Regions from separate parts of the Citrobacter sp. FDAARGOS_156 genome, predicted to be linked through region 1. Evidence: predicted binding sites of a transcription regulator. Region 1 holds the regulator's gene; each other region holds the start of a gene.
The links. Region 1 encodes CRP, which controls carbon source genes, mostly activating them, when cyclic AMP is high. Its sites were predicted from a motif close to ATGTGANNNNNNTCACAT; they were not measured.

Region 1 (4,292 bases):
CGCATGCGTTGATACGCCAGCGGTGTGGCCTGGGGATCGTTGCTCAGGATCAGGCGAATAGCCTCCTGATCGGCTTCTAACGCATCGTGGGCGTTTTTACGCAGCAAACCGCTCTGCCACTGCGGCCACAGCCAGAGCATTCCGCCAAAGGCGATCAGGCAGCCAGTGACCGTATCGATAAACCGCGGCACGATAAACTGTTCCCCGTTCAGCGTCAGCAGTTGCAGGGTATATACCGCGGTGACCGTAAAGCCGACGGTAGCCCAGCCGTAGTTTTTGCGGATGGTCAGATAACTCACCAGGGTTATCAGCAGCATGCCTGCCAGCGTGTAACCTTCCTGAATATGAAAGTGCAGTGTGACGCCGGCGATCACCAGGCCGACTAGCGTCCCTACTGAACGGTGTAAAATACGTACCCGGGTCGCCCCATAGCCATTTTGCGTGACGAACAGGATTGTCATCAAAATCCAGTAGGGTTTTGGCAGGTGTAAGGCGCTGCCCATCAGGCTGGCAATGCTCAACATGACGCTGATGCGTCCGGCATTACGCAGCGCCGGGGATTTCAACGACAGATAGCTTTTCAGGGCAGGGATCAGCGGCAGCCGACGCTGCTTGTCAGCCATTAAATCCCGGGCATACAGTGGTCGCTGGGTGCGTAGCACACGGGCAATACGGCTGAAGTGCCAGTAGCAAAATTGACCCACCGGATTGTCCGGATGTTGGTTGGCGATTTTCTCCAGCGTGCCAATTTGTTTATCCATTGAAAAACGCGTCGGCAAACGGTGATACAAAATATCATCGGCCAGTACGCGAAGGCGTTCGGCGACGGTGCGCGCATTCCAGCGAATCACTTGTTCGGCGTGGCTACGTTCGACCAGCTTTTGCACCTCTTCCGGCTGGTGGAGGCTAACGGAAATATGTTCCTGTAAATCGAGCGCCTCCTGAAAGGCACGTAGCAGGCGCTTATAATCGTTGTTGCGATGCGCCGACAGCATATGCATTTGCTGATAGCACTGGGTAATTAAATCCACCGCTTTTTGCTGGCGCACCAGCAGGGGAGGAAGCGCTTTTTCGGGATCGGCATGCTGGGTCAGCATGCTGTACTTGGCCTCACAGTAATCGGCTAATTCGCGGTACAACAAACTGAGCGATTCACGCAGCGGCTGCTCGCGCCACATCCAGAACCAGAACCAGTTGAACAGGCCGTACCACAATGTGCCCAGCGCGTAGATTAGCAGCGGCTCCCAGACGGGCATGTTCCCGGCCAGGCTGAGCGTGAAAATTGCCGCGATAAGCGAGGCAGGTAGTAGTCGCGCATGCAGAGGGCCTAATTCTGCGGTTACACCAAGAATCAGCGTCAGGCCGGTGAGGATCAGCGGCAGCGGTATATCTTTTGCCAGCAGTAACTGCATGATCAGACTGCATCCGGCAAACAAAGACGCGCCAATCACTAAGCGTTTGAAAAAGCGCTTATGCGGGGTATCAAGACCGGCAATATTGCAGCAGGCAGGGACGAGGGAGAATAAGAGCCCCAGATGAAGCTGACCAATGATAAGGCCGACAGCCACAGGTAAACATAGCACCAGCGTCTGTCGTAGTGCGTAGTTGATCTCGGGGTGATAAATCAGTCTTCGCCACATCGGAGCAAACAAAAATGGCGCATTACTACGTAACACGCCATGTCGATGGGATTAACGCGTGCCGTAGACGACGATGGTCTTACCATGCGCGGAGATCAGATTCTGATCTTCCAGCATTTTCAGGATACGACCAACGGTTTCACGGGAACAGCCAACGATCTGGCCAATTTCCTGGCGGGTAATTTTAATCTGCATGCCGTCCGGGTGAGTCATTGCGTCAGGCTGTTTCGCCAGATTCAGCAGAGTCTGGGCGATACGACCAGTTACGTCGAGGAAGGCAAGGTTGCCTACTTTTTCAGACGTTACCTGCAGACGACGAGCCATCTGAGAAGACAGACGCATCAGAATATCTGGGTTGACCTGGATTAATTGGCGAAATTTTTTGTAGGAAATTTCAGCGACTTCACATGCGGTTTTGGCACGTACCCAGGCGCTACGTTCCTGGCCTTCTTCGAAGAGGCCTAATTCACCAATAAAATCGCCCTGATTCAGATAAGAGAGGATCATTTCTTTCCCTTCTTCATCTTTGATCAGCACTGCCACTGAGCCTTTAACGATGTAATACAACGTTTCCGCTTTTTCACCCTGGTGAATCAGCGTGCTCTTCGATGGGTACTTATGAATATGGCAATGAGACAAGAACCATTCGAGAGTCGGGTCTGTTTGCGGTTTGCCAAGCACCATGCGCGGTTATCCTCTGTTATAAGCTGTCTCCAGAGCCAAAAAACAACCTGTCTCTGGGTTTGCAAAAATGTGCTTCCCGCTACCTGGGAAGGGGGCTGTCAATACGTGCGACGGCCTGTAATGTGATGTCCTCTGCATACATGCAGTACGTCAATGTATTACTGTAGCATCCTGACTGTTTTAGCATAGCTTTCGCCGTGTGTCTCCTGGTGTCTCGCTTCAGCATGACGCAGGTCGCCTTCCATTGCGAGAATTGTTATGTACGCGTAATCTGTCAGGAAAATTGAAACATTGGAGTTACGAAATATGCAAGCGCGTGTAAAGTGGGTTGAGGGGTTAACCTTCCTCGGTGAGTCCGCCTCAGGCCACCAAATTTTGATGGACGGTAACTCTGGTGATAAAGCGCCGAGCCCGATGGAAATGGTCTTAATGGCTGCGGGCGGTTGCAGCGCAATTGATGTGGTGTCGATCCTGCAAAAGGGGCGTCAGGATGTGACCAACTGCGAAGTGAAGCTGACCTCCGAGCGTCGTGATGAAGCGCCGCGCCTGTTCACCCATATCAACCTGCATTTCATTGTAACGGGTAACGACCTGAAAGATGCGTCTGTGTCTCGCGCAGTTGACCTCTCGGCGGAGAAGTATTGTTCCGTAGCTCTGATGCTGGAAAAGGCGGTGAACATTACCCATTCTTATGAAGTCGTTGCCGCGTAATTGCTGATGCCGGATGGCGGCGTTGCCTTATCCGGCCTACAGGATGATGTTGAGTCGTAGGCCGGATAAGCGAAGCGCCATCCGGCGCTTTCCACATATCACTCTATCTTTTTACCTTCCATCAGTCGCTGGACCAGCGGTAGCATAATCAATTCCATCGCCAGACCCATCTTACCGCCCGGCACGACCAACGTATTGATATGCGAAATGAATGAGCCCTGCAGCATGGCCAGTAGCCAGGGATAATCGATGCCTTCCAGATTACGAAAATGAATCACGACAAAGCTTTCATCCAGTGACGGAATGCTCCTGGCGGCAAAGGGATTAGAGGTATCGACGGTCGGTACGCGTTGGAAGTTAATATGCGTGCGGGAAAACTGTGGGGTGATGTAATTGATGTAATCGTCCATTGAGCGCACCACCGAGTCCATTACCGCTTCACGTGAATGCCCGCGTTCGCTGGTATCGCGGGTCAGCTTCTGGATCCACTCCAGGTTTACGATCGGCACCACGCCAACCAGCAGATCGACATGCCGGGCCACGTTTTGCTGTGGGGTGACAACGCCACCGTGCAGTCCTTCATAGAACAGGACATCCGTCGGTTCAGGCAGCGGCTGCCAGGGCGTAAATGTCCCCGGAACCTGATTCCACGGTACGGCCTCATCGTAGGTGTGCAGATATTTACGCGACTGACCTTTGCCCGTCTGGCCGTATTCAATGAAGGTTTGCTCCAGCAGACCGAAGTCGTTAGCTTCGGGGCCGAAATAGCTGATATGCCGCCCGGCATCGCGTGCTTTGCGAATCGCCATGTCCATTTCCGGACGGGTATAGCGATGAAAACTGTCACCTTCCACCTCGGCGGCGCGCAGATTTAACTGCGCGAAAATTTTACGAAACGCAAGGCTGGTGGTGGTGGTCCCCGCGCCGCTGGATCCTGTTACCGCAATCACCGGATGTTTGGCAGACATAACAACTCCATGAAATGGTTGTAATTATAGTAAAGTCGGCCGGCGGCTACGGGTTACTCGTGAATCTGCTTCCTCGGCATAATGTTGACCGTTTCATGCAGTTCGGACCACACCAGCATGGCCTCACCTGATTGTAGTTGGCGTTTGACGTCGGCGACTTTTTGTTCGAGCGAGCGTTCATGTTCACCATAATCGGTGCCTTCGCGCAAGACAAAGCTTTCAATCAGATTGTCCAGCGCGTCCGGGGAGATGTCTTGCCAGGGGATGATCATGATGACGCCTCCAGATA
Region 2 (4,292 bases), 1.1 Mb from region 1:
GCTGGACGGCGCGCAGCTGCGGACATTGTGACGCCTGTATCAACGGTAATCAGATTAACTGCCTGGAAGGGTCCGTTCCTACTATTCTCAATCGCGGCGGCTTTGCCGAGAAGCTGCGAGCCGACTGGCAGTGGGTGATCCCGCTACCGGAGAGCATTGATCTGGCGGCGGCTGGCCCCTTGCTGTGCGGCGGTATCACCGTGTTCAAACCGCTGCTGATGCACCATATCACCGCCACCAGCCGCGTCGGGGTGATCGGTATCGGCGGCCTGGGGCATATCGCCATTAAGCTGTTACACGCGATGGGCTGCGAAGTGACCGCATTCAGCTCCAATCCGGCGAAAGAGCAGGAAGTGCTGGCGATGGGGGCGGATAAGGTGGTCAACAGCCGCGATCCAGATGCGCTAAAAGCGCTGGCGGGCCAGTTCGATCTCATCATTAACACGGTTAACGTCGATCTCGACTGGCAGCCCTATTTTGAAGCGTTGGCCTACGGCGGAAACTTCCATACCGTCGGCGCGGTGCTGAAGCCGCTGCCGGTGCCGGCATTTACCTTAATTGCTGGGGATCGCAGCATCTCCGGTTCGGCGACCGGGACGCCATTCGAGCTGCGCAAGCTGATGAAGTTTGCCGGGCGCAGCAAGGTGTCGCCTACCACCGAGCTGTACCCGATGTCGCAAATTAACGAAGCAATCCAGCATGTGCGTGATGGCAAGGCCCGCTACCGCGTGGTGCTGAAAGCCGACTTCTGATGCCGGGCTCAGTCCCGCAAGGGGCTGGGCTTATTGCCCGTTACGAAACGCGAGCACCGCCTGGCGGCACTGTTCCGTCACATGTTCAATGTCATGGTTCACGTCGATGCGGGCAATATCTTTCTCATCGTCCTGCGGGCACTCCAGCGCGTCGAACTGGCTTTTGAGTAATCCCACTGGCATAAAATGCCCTGCCCGACGCTGCATGCGCGCCAGAATGGTCTCGTAGTCGCCGTCCAGCCACAGAAAATGCACATTCGGGCTGCCCTGACGCAATATATCGCGGTACTGTTTTTTTAATGACGAGCAGACAATAAACCCGGTCTCGTTCTTTTTATATAAACTGTATGAGGCGTCATTTAATCGCGCTAGCCACGGCAGTCGGTCTTCATCGGTTAATGGAATACCGTCAGACATTTTATCAATATTTTTAGCAGGATGGAGATCGTCGCCATCAATGAATTTAGCCGATAACATTGCGGCAATTTTGCTGCCAATTAAAGATTTACCGCTTCCCGAAACGCCCATCAAAATATAACTTTCCCCGGCCATTGAAAAAACTCCAGATTCATATTCCATGGCGCGATACTACGCCTTCCACATTGCAGAATTCACCTTTTTTCGCCGCGACTGAGCAGATTTACAGGGCGCATCACGTTATGCGTAACATTGTAGTGTAACAATTTCTCAGCGTGATCTGCGTCACAAATAATAACAATTAAAACCGTTTAAATGCTGCCGAGGTTACTACCTGACCAGTGAGGCATTTATGCAAGTCAAAACCCAATCCTGCGTTGTCGCGGGTAAGAAAACTGTTGCCATTACCGACCAAAATATAGAATGGAATAATAAAGGAACGCTGGTACAAATTACCCGCGGGGGAATTTGTGGTTCCGATTTACATTATTATCAGGAAGGCAAAGTTGGTAATTTTACCGTTAAAGCGCCGATGATTTTAGGCCATGAAGTTATTGGTAAAGTAGTGCACAGCGATTCAACAGAATTACATGAAGGTCAGTCGGTGGCGATTAATCCGTCGAAGCCCTGCGGTCACTGCAAATACTGTCTGCAGCATGAAGAAAACCAGTGTACGGAAATGCGCTTTTTTGGCAGCGCCATGTATTTTCCCCACGTCGACGGCGGCTTTACTCAGTTTAAAACTGTCGATACTGCGCAGTGCATCCCCTACCCTCAAGAGGCCGATGAAAAAGTCATGGCCTTTGCCGAACCGTTGGCGGTCGCGATCCACGCCGCGCATGAAGCGGGCGACCTGCAGGGCAAGCGCGTGTTTATCTCCGGCGTTGGGCCTATCGGCTGCCTCATCGTCAGCGCGGTAAAAACGCTCGGCGCGGCAGAAATCGTCTGTGCGGATATCAGTTCACGTTCGCTCTCGCTGGCGCAACAAATGGGAGCCGACACGCTGATTAACCCGCAGCAGGACTCGCTCGATGAGTGGAAAAAAGAGAAAGGCTACTTCGACGTCAGTTTCGAAGTCTCCGGCCATCCGTCCTCAATCACCACCTGTCTGGAAGTGACCCGCGCGAAAGGCGTTATGGTGCAGGTCGGCATGGGCGGCGCGGTGCCGGACTTCCCAATGATGATGCTGATCGGCAAAGAGATCGCGCTCAAAGGCTCGTTCCGCTTTACCACCGAGTTCAACACCGCGGTGTCGTGGCTGGCAAATAGCGTTATCGATCCGCTGCCGTTACTCAGCGCCGAGTATCCGTTTACCGACCTCGAACAGGCGCTGATCTTCGCCGGGGATAAAACCCAGGCGGCGAAGGTCCAGCTCGTTTTCGAAGACATAAAATAAGGAATAGCATGATGAACGATCTTTTTTCACTGGACGGCAAAAATATTCTGATCACAGGTTCGGCCCAGGGTATTGGTTATTTACTGGCGACCGGGCTGGGTAAATATGGCGCGCAGATTATCGTCAATGACATTACGCCGGAGCGCGCGGAGGCCGCCGTCGCCAAACTGCAGCTGGAAGGGATCCGCGCCGTGGCCGCGCCGTTCAATGTTACGCATAAACAAGACATTGATGCCGCCATCGACCATATCGAAAAAGACATTGGCCAAATTGATGTGCTGGTGAATAACGCCGGTATCCAGCGTCGCCATCCGTTTACCGAGTTCCCGGAGCAGGACTGGAACGATGTGATTGCCGTGAACCAGACGGCGGTATTCCTGGTCTCCCAGGCGGTAACGCGTCGCATGGTGGAACGTCAGGCCGGGAAGGTCATCAACATCTGCTCCATGCAGAGCGAACTGGGCCGCGACACCATCACGCCGTATGCCGCCTCGAAAGGCGCGGTGAAAATGCTTACCCGCGGGATGTGTGTTGAGCTGGCACGCCACAATATCCAGGTCAACGGGATCGCGCCGGGCTACTTCAAAACCGAAATGACCAAAGCGCTGGTAGAGGATGAAGCCTTCACCTCCTGGCTGTGCAAACGTACGCCAGCCGCGCGCTGGGGCGATCCACAGGAGCTGATCGGCGCAGCGGTATTCCTCTCTTCTAAAGCATCCGATTTTGTTAACGGACACCTGTTGTTTGTCGATGGCGGCATGCTGGTCGCCGTCTGATACCACACAACGCAACATCACGCAGCGCCCAGGCGCTGCATTTTTGGCTCCCCCCTGAATAATTCGAGTTGCAGCCAACACACCTGCAGCTTGAAGGATGACGGGGATATAAGAGAAACGATTATGCCATTAATAATAATTGCGGCAGGCGTCGCGCTGCTCCTGGTCCTGATGATTGGCTTTAAAGTTAACGGCTTTATTGCTCTGGTCCTGGTGGCGGCGGTCGTTGGTTTTGCCGAAGGGATGGATGCACAGGCCGTTCTGCACTCAATACAAAACGGGATCGGTGGCACGCTTGGCGGGCTGGCGATGATCCTCGGCTTCGGCGCAATGCTCGGCAAGCTGATTTCCGATACCGGCGCGGCTCAGCGCATCGCCACCACGCTGATTGGCACATTCGGTAAAAAGCGCGTGCAGTGGGCGCTGGTAATCACCGGTCTGGTTGTCGGTCTGGCGATGTTCTTCGAAGTCGGCTTTGTTCTGCTGCTACCGCTGGTGTTTACGGTGGTGGCCTCGTCCGGCCTGCCGCTGCTGTATGTTGGCGTACCGATGGTCGCCGCGCTGTCCGTGACCCACTGTTTTCTGCCGCCTCACCCGGGGCCGACCGCGATTGCCACCATTTTCGAGGCCAATCTCGGTACCACCCTGCTGTACGGATTTATTATTACTATCCCGACGGTGATTGTCGCCGGGCCGCTGTTTTCTAAGCTGCTGACCCGCTTTGAGAAAGCGCCGCCGGAAGGATTATTCAACCCGCATCTGTTCACCGAAGAAGAGATGCCGTCGTTCTGGAACAGTATCTTTGCGGCGGTTATCCCGGTCATACTGATGGCGGTCGCCGCCGTGTGCGAAATTACGCTGCCAAAGACCAACAGCGTGCGGGTGTTCTTTGAGTTTATCGGTAACCCTGCGGTCGCGTTGTTTATCGCTATCGTGCTCGCCATTTTTACC
Region 3 (4,292 bases), 1.3 Mb from region 1:
CTCTATCCGCGAACAGGCACAGACGCTAAACGTGGCCAAAATCACGGTGGTGATGGCGTATGAAAAACTGATGGCGGCCGGTTTTATTAAGAGCAGGCAGGGTATCGGCTATGAAGTCACATTTACGGCACCTATGCGTAGTCCCCCAACACACGTGCCATCTGCGGAAGGCTCACCACCGATAAAGCCTAAGCCTGCCGGTGTTTCTACCGATGTTTACGCTGAAATGGGACGTGAGTGCTATTGCCGGATGGGCGTCCCTGACCCCAATGCGTTTCCCTGGTCAAGCTGGCGTAAATGGAATAATGCCCCCAGCGTACTTAAAGAGCAGCTACTGACTCGATATCATTCACCAAATGGATTATTTTCATTGCGTGAGCAAATTGTCAGATACCTTAATTTATCCCGTGGTATTAATACCAGTGCACAAAACATCATCATTACTGATGGAATTCAGGAAGGGTTGTCACTGCTCAGTCAAATATTCATTATTCATCATGCACTAAGCCAGAATAAAAAGTGTCACGTGGTCGCCGAATCACCTTGTTATTCTGGCGCATGGCATCTGTTTAATTATTATGGTGCCGATATTACGTCTATTGCCGTGGATAATCACGGGCTGTGCACCGATAATTTACCCGAGGTTGAAACCCAGCTTTGTTATGTGACACCTGCTCATCAGTATCCAATGGGCAGTGTTCTGTCACTTGAACGACGTAAGTCATTACTCACGTGGGCACAGCGAGTGGGCGCCTGGATTATTGAAGACGATTACGATGCCGTATTTACGTATGGCGAGAATCCCCTTCCGGCACTGAAAGCCATGGATTACCACAACCGGGTTATCTACATGGGGACCTTCTCAAAAACGCTGGGACCAGGGGCACGTCTCGGTTACCTCGTTTGCCCCGATGAGCTGCTGCCCGCCGTTCAAAATATGAAAGCGCTGAACAACAATGGTAGCCAGTGGTTATTGCAGCAGTTTTTAGCCGAGTTAATGCAAAACCAGGTGTTTTATACCCATCTCGGTAAGCTAGCCTGCAACTATGCAGCACGCCTCGCATTACTGCGTGATGGCTTATCAGCCCTGTTCCCTGAAGGAAAGATCGATGGTGCCACGGCAGGGTTACATCTCTCATTACGCATTGACTGGTCGCCTGACGTCATCGCAAAACTACGCCAGCGCTGCCTGCAGGCAGGGGTGCGCTTTGATACATTACAGGAAATTGAAAACGGCTCAGAAACAGCGTGGCGGCAAAAAAATTCCGATGCTGTGATGTTCTTTGGTTTTGGCGGACTGCAGGTGCCGCACCTCAGAAAGGTATTAAACGTACTGGAGCAAGAGAGGTGTGCGTTATTACAGCAATAACAACGCACCTGAGTATTGCCGGGGGCGGGACAAGCGCCATCCGGCAATTTATCGCCTGGTGTTGGGCGAATTACAGCAGATCGCGGAACTGCGTTTTTTTCAGCGCCAGCTCCACGCCGCGAACTTCTGCCAGTCCTTTCAGGCGACCAATCGCGGAATAGCCCGGATTCGTTTTCTTATGCAGATCGTCAAGCATCTGATGCCCATGATCCGGGCGCATTGGGATCGGACGCAAATCACCCGCTTTCTTACGGCGTTGCTCTTCGCTCAAAATAGCTGCCACCACCGATACCATATCCACATCGCCCTGCAAGTGTGCGCCTTCGTGGAAGGTTTTCGGGTTTTCTTCACGGCAGGTTGAACGCAAGTGTGTGAAGTGAATACGATCGCCAAAGGTTTCGATCATTTTTACCAGATCGTTATCGGCGCGCACGCCGTACGAACCGGTACACATGGTGAAACCGTTATTGATACTGTCTACCGTTTCTTTCAGCCATTGCATATCTTCAATGGTCGACACGATACGTGGCAGACCGAGGATTGGCCTTGGCGGATCGTCAGGATGCACTGCCAGACGTACACCAACTTCCTCAGCAACAGGCACAATCGCCCGCAGGAAGACAGCCATGTTATTGCGCAAATCATCTTTGCTGATCCCATCATATTCCGCCAGGCGCGCGCGGAATTGATCCAGCGTATAACCTTCTTCGGCACCAGGCAGGCCAGCAATAATGTTGCGGGTCAGCTTTTCAATTTCTGCATCGCTCATGGCATTGAAGTAATCCAGCGCCTGGCGTTGTTCTTCGTCGGTATAATCCGCTTCAGCTCCCGGGCGTTGCAGAATGTGCAGCTCGAAAGCCGCAAAGGCAATCTGGTCAAAACGCAGCGCTTTGGACCCGTCCGGTAGCTGATATTCAAGGTCAGTACGCGTCCAGTCCAGGATCGGCATGAAGTTGTAGCACACGGTATCGATGCCGCAGGTCGCCAGGTTACGAATACTTTGCTGATAGTTGGCAATCCACGTTTGATATTGACCTGAACGCGTTTTGATATCTTCGTGAACAGGGATACTTTCCACCACCGACCAGGTCAGCCCTTTTTCGGCCAGGGTAGCCTGGCGCTTTTGAATTTCTTCTACGGGCCACACTTCACCGTTGGGAATGTGGTGCAAGGCGGTCACAACACCCGTTGCGCCAGCCTGACGCACATCGTCAAGCGATACTGGATCGTTTGGTCCGTACCAACGCCAGGTTTGTTCCATTACTTCACCTCACAAGTTGTTATACCAAATTAAACGACTTTTATGACGACTACCATACAGGCATCCGGTATACGATCAACACACCGCCCATCATTGATTGATCCAGCTCACATTACCCGGATAAATTAGGCACACCAATTCAATTTGTTGTCATATAACTTTATACTGCCATTGTTAATTAATGGTTAATCAGGTGTATTTAATGAAGACTATTGCCTCAGCGTCTCTTGCGGAAAATGTCGTGATGCCTCAGTACGATCGCCAACAGCTAAAAACGCGGATCGTACATTTTGGTTTCGGTGCATTTCATCGCGCCCATCAGGCGTTATTGACCGACCAGGTGCTGAATGCGCAGGGTGGAGACTGGGGGATTTGTGAGATCAGCCTGTTCAGCGGCGACCGGCTGATGAGCCAGCTACGCGAGCAGGATCATTTATTTACCGTGCTGGAAAAAGGTGCGGCCGGCAACCAGCCGATTATCGTCGGGGCCGTCAACGAGTGCCTGAATGCAAAGCTGGATTCACTGGCGGCTATTATCGAAAAATTTTGCGAGCCTCAGGTCGCTATTGTGTCGTTAACCATTACGGAAAAAGGCTACTGTATTGATCCTGCCACGGGGTCACTCGATATCGCTAACCCGCGTATTATTCACGATCTGCAGACACCGGCTGAACCGCACTCCGCGCCCGGAATTATTGTTGAAGCACTGCACCGCCGACGTCAACGTGGGCTGCAACCGTTTACCGTCCTCTCCTGCGATAACATCCCGGACAACGGTCATGTGGTAAAAAACGCTGTACTGGGAATGGCGGAGAAACGCTCACCTGAACTGGCTAACTGGATTCGGGAGCACGTCAGTTTCCCGGGAACCATGGTAGACCGGATTGTCCCGGCAGCGACGGAAGAATCACTGGATGAAATCGCCCGCGAATTAGGCGTGGCAGACCCTTGCGCAATCAGCTGCGAGCCGTTTATTCAGTGGGTTATTGAAGACCATTTTGTCAGCGGCCGTCCGCAATGGGAAACGGCAGGTGTCCAGATGGTCGAAAACGTCTTGCCGTGGGAACAAATGAAACTGCGGATGCTGAACGGCAGTCATTCGTTTCTCGCTTATCTCGGCTATCTGGCGGGATTCCAGCATATCAGCGACTGTATGCAGGACAGCGCATTTCGTGAAGCCGCTTACCGGCTGATGCTCAGCGAACAGGCACCCACGCTGCAAATTACCGATGTAGATTTGGACCAGTATGCCGACAGCCTGCTGGAACGCTTTGCCAATCCGGCGCTGAAACATAAAACCTGGCAAATCGCGATGGATGGCAGCCAAAAATTACCGCAACGTATGCTGGACGGGATCCGCGTTCATTTAGCACGTCAAAGCGAGTGGCCGCTGCTGGCACTCGGCATTGCGGGCTGGATGCGCTACGTAAGCGGGATTGATGATTCAGGTGAAATTATCGATATTCGTGACCCGATGAGTGACAAAATCCGCACTATCGTCGAACAGAGTACGGAATCAGAACGCGTCAGCGCGTTGCTTTCACTGCACGAAATCTTTGCCACTGACCTCGCGCAGAACCCACAATTCATCGATACCGTGGAACGAGCCTGGCAACGTATCGCCCAATACGGTGCACATCAGGCGGTCATCGAGACGTTAAA
Region 4 (4,292 bases), 1.1 Mb from region 1:
CAATGGAGACAACGGCGACGTTATCCAGACGCACGTTGAGTGTAAAAGCCGATGTCATTTCCATTATTCCGCCTCCAGAACCATTGCCGCACCCAGACCACCAGCTGCACAGGCTGTCACTAAACCAAAACCGCCGCCACGACGACGCAGCTCATGGAGGGTTTGAGTGATCATGCGCGCACCGGTGGCAGCAAAGGGGTGTCCATAGGCAATTGAGCCACCCAGCACGTTAAATTTACTGTCATCGACTTCGCCAGTGGCGTGGGAGCGCCCCAGCACTTCGCGGGCAAAACGCTCGCTGCCCAGCAACTGGAGGTTCGCCAGCGTTTGTGCGGCAAAGGCTTCATGCATATCAATAAGCGTTAAATCCGCCATGGTTAAGCCTGCACGCTCCAGGGCAAGCGGCGTTGACCACGCCGGCCCCAACAGCATGTCCTGCCAGACATCAATGGCGGTAAAGGCAAAACTACGCAGATATCCCAGCGGTACCAGCCCTAACTCTTTCGCACGCGACTCCGTCATCATAATCACGGCGGCTGCGCCATCCGTCAGCGGAGTGCTGTTAGCCGCCGTAACGGTACCGTGTTTTCTGTCAAATGCCGGACGCAACCTCGCGTAATCCGCCATCGTCGAGTTACCGCGAATATTGTTATCTTCTGAAAAAGGATCTTTAAAGGGGGGAGTGTAGGTCGTCATCACCTCATCTGCGAGTTTTCCTTCAGACCAGGCCTGAGCTGCGCGCTGATGAGAGCGGTGCGCCAGCGCATCCTGCTGCTCACGCGTGATGCCATAGGTTTTGGCCATTTGCTCGGCGGTATCTCCCATGCGTAAACCAGTGGAATATTCAGCCACTGCAGGTGGCACAGGCATCAGGTCGCGCAAGCGTAGTCGGGAAAAGAGCTTCAGACGTTGCCCGGTTGTGCGGGCTTTATTAACATCCACCAGTACTCGCGCCAGCTTTTTGCTGACACCAATAGGCAGAACGGAAGAGGAGTCTGCACCACCGGCAATCCCAGCACGAATAGTTCCGGCCATCAGGCTTTCCGCGACATTTGCCACGGCCTGAAAGCTGGTTGCACAAGCCCGGCTTACGCTGTAAGCATCTGTATGCACATTCATCCCGGTTCCCAGAACGATTTCCCGGGCAATGTTGGGGGCTTCTGGCATTTGCACCACCTGGCCAAAAACCAGCTGTTCAATCACTTCAGCAGGTATTTCGCTGCGGGCCAGCAATTCACCAACAACCATTTTTCCCAAATCAACGGCGGGAATGCCATGAAACGCGGTAGCCTGACGGGCAAATGGCGTACGCAATCCGCTCACGATGGCGATACGGTCGCCCTGGCGGGTAACCAGCGATAAAGCCTGACTCATAACACTCCCCTGTAAAAAATAAAAATAAGTGGTCTGACCTGATCACAGTCTTAACCAATTTTTTACATTTAGCCAAGCGAGGAGAAAAGAAAGTGAGAGCTATGACACAGTGAATAGTCACTGACTGTTACGAAAATGCCCTTGCCACCCGGTGGCAAGGGCATGAGCAGAAGGGATTAACGCAGGCCCAGCTGGAAAATCAGCGTTTCAGCTTCACAGGCAAAAACAAAATCGATATCCAGACGCACACCCTCTGACTCTTCAGTGAAAGTCGGGGTGATTTTGCAAGGTTCAGACTCTACGCTACGTGCCTTCTCAGTCAGAGCGGCCAGCGTTTCTTCTGCCTCTGCGCGATTCGCGAACACGCGGCTGTAGGAAGCGGTGCAATCGGAGTTGTCCATGATGGTGCCAACATCCATACAGCAGCAAACCGGGGTTTCATCAGCACTGCATTTACTCATTGTAGATTTCCTCTGTATTCGCACCCGAGGTGCCAGATAAACGATAGGGACATTTTACGCTCCCATTATTCGCCTCTCCAGTCGTTAATTGTGCGAAATGCGATAAGTGACCGAAATCACACTTAAAAATGATCTAAAACAAAAATCGCCCAAACAGGTGAGTGCGCGCACCTGCAATTTTGCCAGCTGGATCGCGTTTCTTAGATCAGAATTGAAAATATTTATAAACATACTTGCAACATTCCAGCTGGTCAGACCTATACTCTCGCCACTGGTCTGATTTCTATGTGGTACCTCAGACCCTACACTTCGCGCTCCTGTTACGGCATGTAACATAGTTTGTATAAAAATAAATCTATGAGGTTATGGTCATGAGCCAGAAAACCCTGTTTACAAAGTCTGCTCTCGCAGTCGCAGTGGCAATTATCTCCACACAGGCCTGGTCTGCAGGCTTTCAGTTAAACGAATTTTCTTCCTCTGGCCTTGGCCGGGCATATTCGGGTGAAGGCGCTATTGCAGATGATGCTGGTAACGCCAGTCGTAACCCCGCGCTGATCATGATGTTTGATCGCCCTACTTTCTCTGCGGGTGCGATTTTCGTTGACCCGGATGTCGATATTTCCGGACGTTCGCGCATTGGTAATGACGCCAGCCAGGATAATATCGCCCCAACCGCCTGGATACCGAACGTGCATTTTGTTGCCCCGATTAACGATCAGTTTGGTTGGGGGGCGTCAGTTACCTCTAATTATGGTCTGGCAACGGAGTTTAACAATAATTACGCAGCCGGCTCGATGGGCGGAAAAACCGATCTGGAAACGCTGAACTTAAACCTGAGCGGCGCCTACCGTCTGAATAATCATTTTAGCTTCGGTCTCGGTTTTAACGCCGTCTATGCCAAAGCGAAGCTTGAGCGTTATGCAGGCGATCTGCCGCAGCAGATCGTTGCAGGCTCTGGTGGCCGGGTTCCTCCCGCCCTGGCCGCACAATACCCGGCAGATACGCAGATTGCGCGCCTGAAGGGTGACGAATGGGGCTTCGGCTGGAACGCCGGTATTCTTTATGAAGTGGATAAAGATAACCGTTACGGTTTCACCTACCGTTCGGAAGTAAAAGTTGACTTCGACGGTGATTACCGCAGCAGCCTGCCATCAATGGACCGTATTCCCGCGCAGTTGCGCCCGGTGTTTGCCAGCCTGCCTGCTGGCACTAACGGCAACACAATCGACGGATCACTTGATCTGAATCTGCCAGAAATGTGGGAGTTCTCAGGTTATAACCGCGTTGCGCCACAGTGGGCGGTTCACTACAGCATGGCATATACCAGTTGGAGTCAGTTCCAGGAGCTTAAAGCGAAAGGCAACAACGGCCAGACTCTGTTCTATAAAGAAGAAGGTTTCAAAGATTCTTACCGCATCGCGCTGGGTACGACCTACTACTACGATGATACCTGGACCTTCCGTACTGGTATCGCCTTCGATGATAGCCCAGTTCCAGCTAACCGCCGTTCCATCTCTATTCCGGATCAGGATCGCTTCTGGCTGAGTGCGGGTACAACCTATGCGTTTAATAAGGATGCTTCATTGGATGTCGGCATTTCTTATATGCACGGTCAGAAAGTGAAATTCGAAGAAGGCCCGTACTCCTTCGAATCAGAAGGGAAAGCCTGGCTGTACGGCATGAACCTGAACTACGCATTCTGATTTCCATCAGACGTAAAAAAGGTGAGCTTTTTAGCTCACCTTTTTATTTGCCTCAATTCCTTACTCAGAATCGATCTCTTTTAACTCATCCTGAATATCTTTTGCGTTCGGGTTTTCTTCTGGTTTGAGTTTACCGCCATTCGCAATAAAGTCATGACGCTGGAAGTAAGCTTCACGCACCATGATGTAAGGATCTGAAGATTGACGCAGCAGACCGTCAGAATCGAGCAGTTGCGCACGCGTTTCAATTCCTTCAACCGTCCATTTACCTATCGACAACGGCCAGGTTAACCAGGAGAGAACCGGATACAGCGTATCCACCATATCGCCGCCATCATCACGCAGCGTGAAACTGCCGTAGAACGGAAGCTGCATATATGGACCGTAACCGACATCATAATGGCCTAATGTGCTGCCGAAGCGGTGTGGTTCAACACGCTGCAACTTCGGATTCGCCATCCCCGCCACATCAATAAACCCGCCCATACCTAACAAGGTGTTGAGGAAGAAACGGGTAAAATGCACCATCCCCTGATAGGGGTCGCCTTGCAGGAAATAGTTAACCATGACAGCCGGTTCTTCAAGGTTGCCAGTAAAGTTGCTCAAACCATTACGGGCCGGCTGCGGAACATAATCACGCCAGGCTACAGCCACCGGGCGAACAACGTATGGATCCAACACATTAAAGTTGAAGTTGTACATGGTACGGTTGAACCCTTCAAATGGGTCCGAACGCCCCTGCTGTTCAGTACCG

Region 2: idnD (L-idonate 5-dehydrogenase) is a predicted target of CRP. The motif match lies at 1,443-1,460, and genes of this name have one in related genera.
Region 3: uxuA (mannonate dehydratase) is a predicted target of CRP. The motif match lies at 2,726-2,743, and genes of this name have one in related genera.
Region 4: AL515_RS16945 (YfcZ/YiiS family protein) is a predicted target of CRP. The motif match lies at 1,940-1,957, and genes of this name have one in related genera.

What each region holds. Positions count from the first base shown of each region.
Region 1 covers NZ_CP014030.2:4,572,603-4,576,894, reverse strand. The annotation lists gene AL515_RS22700 (YccS/YhfK family putative transporter) at 1-1,640, opposite strand, end outside; gene crp (cAMP-activated global transcriptional regulator CRP) at 1,692-2,324, opposite strand; gene AL515_RS22690 (OsmC family protein) at 2,631-3,035, shown strand; gene AL515_RS22685 (phosphoribulokinase) at 3,134-4,003, opposite strand; gene AL515_RS22680 (YheU family protein) at 4,057-4,275, opposite strand; gene AL515_RS22675 (hydrolase) at 4,272-4,292, opposite strand, start outside.
Region 2 covers NZ_CP014030.2:907,895-912,186, reverse strand. The annotation lists gene ahr (NADPH-dependent aldehyde reductase Ahr) at 1-752, shown strand, start outside; gene idnK (gluconokinase) at 783-1,304, opposite strand; gene idnD (L-idonate 5-dehydrogenase) at 1,522-2,565, shown strand; gene idnO (gluconate 5-dehydrogenase) at 2,577-3,341, shown strand; gene idnT (gnt-II system L-idonate transporter) at 3,465-4,292, shown strand, end outside.
Region 3 covers NZ_CP014030.2:3,273,663-3,277,954, forward strand. The annotation lists gene pdxR (MocR-like pyridoxine biosynthesis transcription factor PdxR) at 1-1,369, shown strand, start outside; gene uxuA (mannonate dehydratase) at 1,440-2,630, opposite strand; gene AL515_RS16150 (mannitol dehydrogenase family protein) at 2,833-4,292, shown strand, end outside.
Region 4 covers NZ_CP014030.2:3,454,552-3,458,843, forward strand. The annotation lists gene fadJ (fatty acid oxidation complex subunit alpha FadJ) at 1-64, opposite strand, end outside; gene fadI (acetyl-CoA C-acyltransferase FadI) at 64-1,374, opposite strand; gene AL515_RS16945 (YfcZ/YiiS family protein) at 1,551-1,835, opposite strand; gene fadL (long-chain fatty acid transporter FadL) at 2,207-3,538, shown strand; gene mlaA (phospholipid-binding lipoprotein MlaA) at 3,599-4,292, opposite strand, start outside.